DNA from 2 places in the Mesobacillus subterraneus genome. Region 1 is predicted to be linked to the other one. Evidence: riboswitches for the same ligand, from Rfam matches in the RefSeq annotation. Region 1 holds a riboswitch; the other holds the start of a gene.
What was found. A riboswitch is a leader RNA that binds a small molecule or an ion and turns the genes downstream of it on or off. The one in region 1 is predicted to bind S-adenosylmethionine.
Positions count from the first base shown of each region.

Region 2: another riboswitch for S-adenosylmethionine. It lies ahead of metK (methionine adenosyltransferase); the one in region 1 lies ahead of mtnW (2,3-diketo-5-methylthiopentyl-1-phosphate enolase).

Region 1 is NZ_CP129019.1:2,757,021-2,760,234, forward strand. Features, by position in the region: gene LC048_RS14400 (2-hydroxy-3-keto-5-methylthiopentenyl-1-phosphate phosphatase) at 1-24, opposite strand, end outside; gene mtnW (2,3-diketo-5-methylthiopentyl-1-phosphate enolase) at 21-1,244, opposite strand; SAM riboswitch class I at 1,588-1,695, opposite strand; gene LC048_RS14410 (pyridoxal phosphate-dependent aminotransferase) at 1,775-2,950, opposite strand; gene LC048_RS14415 (carbon-nitrogen family hydrolase) at 3,078-3,214, shown strand, end outside.
Region 2 is NZ_CP129019.1:626,265-629,478, reverse strand. Features, by position in the region: gene metK (methionine adenosyltransferase) at 122-1,324, opposite strand; SAM riboswitch class I at 1,614-1,754, opposite strand; gene LC048_RS03130 (hypothetical protein) at 2,158-2,364, shown strand; gene pckA (phosphoenolpyruvate carboxykinase (ATP)) at 2,525-3,214, shown strand, end outside.

The sequences.
Region 1 (3,214 bases):
ACAAAAAATGACTGGATGGGTCATTTCGCCACTACCTCGGCTGAACCCCAAACGCCTAAAGCAATTTTCAACTCTTCAAAATCAAGCGTGCCCTCTTCAAGCGTTTTTCCTTGTAATACGGTTTCAATTGCCTGCCTGAAAGCCTTGCCGCCCCCCTGTGCTCCACCAGGATGACCATGTACGCCTCCGCCGGCATTAATGATTGAATCCACTCCGAAATCTTTTATAAGCAATGGGACCATTCCGGGATGTATACCTGCTGATGGAACCGGGAAAGTCCTGTTAAATTGATCTTCAGCAGTCAGTGCTTCAGCAATGGAGATCGCCTGCTGCTTTTCGAGCGCCACACTTCCATAAGGTGAAGGGAACAGTGAGAAGTCTGCTCCTGCATAGCGGAGTAATTTCCCCAGAAGCAAAGAATATGAAAAGCCATATTCATCAGCTGATGCCAACGCACCGCTGACTGCCGGGTGAGCCATGATTGGTATACCAATTTCTTCATCTTCCCTAAGTTCCTGCAAAACATCTAAACCGTAGGCGAACACATTGAACAACAGCGCATCGGCTCCCAGCTCAGACGCTTTTCGCGCTTTATCCCTAAGCTGTGCAGTCCTTCCTGTCAGGTTTGCAGCATATAAAGTTCTTTGACCAGTAGATTCATAGACTTCATCGAGAACCTGTTTCCCAAGAGTGATCCTCTTTTCAAAAGGAGTAAGTTCATTCTCAAAAAGAATTTCATCATCCTTAATTAAATCGACTCCTCCCAGACTCTGTTCTTTTAGCTGTTTTAACAGAAACTCCATATCACGTCCGATGACACCTTTGAAAATGCTCATAAGCAATGGCCTGTCATAAACGCCAATCTTTTCCCTTATTCCTTCAATCCCATAGCGCGGACCGGGAAATTCTTTCTTTAATTCTTCTCCAAATTCAAGATCTACCAGCTTTACCTTGCCATCAAGCGATAGTTTTCCAAATACCGTTGTGAGGATTGCTGGGAGATCTGGCGAAAAATTAAGGGCAGGATAAGCGATCTTGATTGTCGCCACTGTGTCTGAATTGGTGTTCACGCCAGAACCTTCTACAGAAACAACTCTTCCCTTATGTTTTTTTAATTGTTTTTGGTCCAGTTCAGGTAGATCTGTCCAAGATCCCACTGTCAGCCCAAGCGCGATCCCCTCTGCTTTTTTCTCCGGGTTATGTTTTGCATCATGGACTATGTATGTCGCTGTAATTTCACTCATGTAGATCAATCCTTTCAGTTAGAAAAGCGCAAGCGCCTTGTCCAGCCCCGACAAGCGTTGGAGGGCTGACCAGTGAAGTCGTTCTTTGACTTCATTGAGCGGACCGAAATCGAAAAGTATAGGCGACTGCCCAACTCCGACAAGCGTTGGAGGGCCTGACAGTGAAGTCGCTCTTTGACTTCATTGGCAGGACCGAAACGTCTCGAGGAGTTAGGAGCCGCAGCTAGACAACGATCGAGGGGCTAGGCGCTGGAGCTAGACATTAATATAAGTGCAAAAAAACCATAAAAAAACCATAAAAAAACCTCTTCACAAAGAAGAGGTTAGAAAATACACTAAACTCTTCTCATCTTTCAGCTTTCGCTGCAAGAATTAGCACCGTGCCCAGCTAAATGCTGGATCGGTTGCCGGGCTTCATCGGGCTCGTCCCTCCGCCTGCTCTTGATAAGAAAATAATTTAATCAAGTTATTTAATTGGTTAAAGTAAATTTGTTAATTAGGATTATGTCAGGTTAATAATTCAATGTCAACTATTTTTTGAAAATTCCCAAGCTTTCTATTCTGCTGACAGCTTCTTGCAATCTTGCCTCAGAACTCAGTAAGCCAACCCTCACAAAGCCCTCTCCATGTTCACCAAACCCAACACCTGGAGCAACTGCTATATGTGCTTTTTCAAGTAAAAAATCTGCAAATTCAACCGAAGTGAATTGTTCCGGAACCTTAAGCCAGGCAAAAAACGAACCTTTTGGAGCAGTGACGTGCCAGCCAATATTTTTCAATCCGTCAATAAGGACATTTCTTCTTGATTCGTATAAATCATTCAAATCAGCCACACATTCTTGCGGCCCTAGTAATGCTTCTGCTGCAGCTTCCTGAACAGCACCAAACAAGCTGACATACATATGGTCCTGAAGCAAGTTAATTGCAGCAATCACGCTCTTGTTCCCCGCTGCAAAGCCAACACGCCAACCAGCCATATTATACGTTTTTGAAAGCGTATAAATTTCAATTCCAACCTCTCTGGCACCCTCTGACTGTAAAAAGCTTTGTGGTCTTTTTCCTTCAAAGCCAATCGCTCCATACGCGAAATCATGGACAACACAAATTTCATTTTTTCGGGCCAGCTCGATTGTCTGATCAAAAAATTCCTGATGCGCCACTGCGCCAGTAGGATTATTTGGGTAGTTGAGAAACATCAGTTTTGCTTGTTCCAAATCGTCTGCACTTAATAAGGCATAATCAGGCAGAAACTCATTCTCCTCTTTTAATGGCATTGTCACCATCTTTGCCTTTGCAAGTTCAACTCCAGATATGTAGTCAGGATAGCCGGGGTCAGGAACAAGGATTGTGTCCCCCGGATTCAACAAACATTGAGGAATTTCAACGAGGCCAGCCTTGCCACCAAATAGGATGGCAATTTCTTCTTCTGGGTCAAGATTGACTCCATACTCCCTTTTATAAAAACCTGCTGCAGCTTCTTTTAATGAGCTCAATCCCCTAAACGGCGAATACTTATGATTAGCTGGGTTTTCTCCAGCTTGCTTCAACTTTTCAACGATGTGCTGTGGTGTCGGCTGGTCAGGGTTTCCCTGTCCAAGATTTATAACGTCTGCCCCTTTTTCAGTATATATGCCCACTTTTTGCACGAGTGAAGCAAAAAACTGCTTGGGCAGGCTTTTCAATAAATTTGATTGTGAAAATTCCATTTTCTCACCTGCTTAGAAAATATATTAGTATGTAAAAATTTTAATTTGAAATTCTAGTCACAAATGATATAACGTAAATAGTAACTTGTAAAGATATAATTTTCAGAAAGTATGGCGGTGATGAATGATGAAATATAAAATAGCATGCTTGCAAATGGACATTGTCTTTGGGAATCCTGAGCAAAATTATAAAAAAGCCTCCGAACTGATTGACAAGGCAAATGCTCAAAAACCTGATATCATTGTCCTTCCGGAGCTATGGAC
Region 2 (3,214 bases), 2.1 Mb from region 1:
GGTAATACTCTATTTTACACCTTTTGGACCATTCGCAAACCAGAGCTCTTTATGCGTCTTACCTGATTAGACGGCAAATAATAAAGGGAGTTACATATTTCTATGCAACTCCCTTTTGAATTTATTTTCCTTGAGCTTGAGTGCGAAGTACCTCAGCCTTATCTGTACGCTCCCATGGAAGGTCAACGTCAGAACGGCCGAAGTGTCCATAAGCAGCTGTCTGCTTGTAGATTGGCTTGCGCAGGTCAAGCATGTTGATGATACCAGCCGGACGAAGGTCGAAGTTGCTTTCAACAACGTCGATCAATACATCTTCGCTCACTTTGCCTGTTCCGAATGTATCGATTGAAATGGATACTGGACGAGCAACGCCGATTGCGTAAGCTAGCTGAACTTCAACTTTTTCAGCAAGGCCAGCAGCTACGATGTTCTTCGCAACGTAACGTGCAGCGTATGCAGCGGAACGGTCAACTTTTGTCGGATCCTTACCAGAGAATGCGCCCCCGCCGTGGCGAGCGTATCCGCCGTAAGTGTCAACGATGATTTTGCGGCCAGTAAGACCTGCATCACCCTGTGGTCCGCCGATTACGAAACGGCCAGTTGGGTTGATGAAGTATTTTGTGTTCTCGTCGATCAATTCTGCTGGTACAACAGGATTGATGACATGTTCTTTCAGATTGCGCTGGATTTGCTCAAGCGATACCTCTGGATGGTGCTGAGTTGAGATAACGATTGTATCGATGCGGACAGGCTTGTCGTTCTCATCGTATTCAACTGTTACTTGAGTTTTTCCGTCTGGACGAAGATATGGAAGGATTTCTTCCTTACGAACCTCAGTCAGGCGGCGAGAAATCTTATGTGCCAGTGAAATCGGAAGAGGCATAAGCTCTTTTGTTTCGTTGCACGCAAAACCGAACATCAATCCCTGGTCTCCAGCTCCGATTGCTTCGATTTCTTCATCTGACATTTGGCCTTCACGTGCTTCAAGAGCCTGGTCAACGCCCATAGCGATATCAGCAGATTGCTCGTCAATGGAAGTTAAAACGGCGCAAGTTTCAGAGTCGAAACCATATTTAGCACGAGTGTAGCCAATTTCCTTCACTGTTTCACGAACAATTTTCGGAATATCTACATATGTAGATGTCGTAATTTCCCCTGCAACTAGTACAAGGCCTGTAGTAACTGATGTTTCAGCAGCAACACGTGCGTTAGCATCCTTTGCAAGGATCGCGTCCAAAATCGCGTCAGAAATCTGGTCGCAAATTTTATCCGGATGGCCTTCTGTTACTGATTCAGAAGTGAACAAACGGCGTTTGTTTGACATCTGAGTTCCTCCCTTATTTATAAAAATTGATCGAGGCTGTCCCAATACAGACCTCGGGTTGATACGGTACTCATTCCCTATGTAGTATGAAATAAACGCTGAGTTTTTATTAGAAAAATTTGTTTAGGATTCATGATGAAATTCTTTTTTTTCCTAATTTTCACCCACGGGAGCAATGACACCTAAGAAGGCAGTCCGATAGCATTTTCATGCATTTGGACAGAAAAAAGCAATATAAAAAACCTCTCCAACTTAGAGGAAAGGTTTAAGCTTAAATCCGCGCCTTTCGCTCTTATCGTTCAAGGGCAGTTCCCTTGCGTCAGGTTAGCACCTTTGCCCGGAAATAGCACAGCATGACAAAGCTGTTTTTTCACGTCTGCAGGTTGCTGGGTTTCATTGGGCCTGTCCCTCCACCAGCTCGGGATAAGAGAGTATCCGTTCAAGACCAAATCATAACGAAACTACAATTGCATGTCAATGATTTTCTCGGTAAATTTGTCGATTGTTGTTGAAAGTTTTTTTGTATAATAAAATGGCCTCATAATGCTTCTTTTTGCTTGACTATATAAAGAAAGAATTATATAACGCAAGGTAGGTACAAGGTATTTTTTCGAGTCATTAGTATAGATTAATTAAACGAATGTGTTATACTAATACCGAGATGTAAACACTTACAAAATATTAAACTTACAAGAAATGCAAATGCGCCTTGTTCAGCCCCGACAAGCGCTGGAGGGTCGACCGGTGAAGTCGTTCTTTGACTTCATTGGGCGGACCGAACTCGAAAAGCGGAGGCGACTGCTCAACTCCGACAAGCGCTGGAGGGCCTGACAGTGAAGTCGTTCTTTGACTTCATGGGCAGGACTGAACTCGAAAAGTATAGCCGACTGTCCAGAAACGCAGAAACTGGAGACTCCGACAAAGAAGCGCTTTTTGCTTCTGCCGGCGGAGTTGAAGTTTCGGAGTTTCTAGGAGGCGACACTAGACAATTCGAAAAGCGGAGGCGACTGCTCAACTCCGACAAGCGTTGGAGGGCCTGACAGTGAAGTCGCTCTTTGACTTCATTGGCAGGACCGAAACGTCTCGAGGAGTTAGGAGCCGCAGCTAGACAAGCGACTCGAGGGGCTAGGCGCTGGCGCTGGACATTTCTCGAGGTTAATATTCAAATCTAGAATCTATAAAAAAGGAAGGTATTCTCCGATGAATGTTGTAGGAATATCAAATGAACTTTCAGCATTATTAAAAGGAAACAATGTAAAGGTGCAGTTATCTGTTCCCCAGCTTGTTGAAAAAGTCTTGAACCGAAACGAAGGGCTCCTGACTTCAACTGGTGCCGTAAGAGCAACCACTGGTAAGTATACTGGCCGTTCACCTAAAGATAAATTCATTGTCGAGGAAGAATCCGTTAAGGACAAAATTGACTGGGGCTCTGTCAACCAGCCGATTTCCGAGGAATCTTTTACAAAACTATATAATAAGGTATTGAACTTCCTTAAAGAAAAAGAAGAAGTATTTGTATTCAAAGGATTTGCGGGTGCTGATAAGAAATATCAGCTTCCAATCCAGGTTATCAATGAATACGCCTGGCACAACCTTTTCGCTCATCAATTGTTCATCCGACCAACGGAGGAAGAGCTGGTTGATCATGAATCTGAATTCACGGTTATTTCTGCTCCAACTTTCAAAGCAGATCCAAAAGTAGACGGAACGAATTCCGAGACTTTCATCATCGTATCCTTCGAACAGCGCGTCGTGTTAATTGGCGGAACAGAATATGCGGGTGAAATGAAGAAGTCGATTTTCTCCGTGATGAACTATTTGCTGCCTGAAAACGGTATCCTTTCCATGCACTGCTCTGCAAACGTGGGACGCGAAGGCGACGTTGCATTG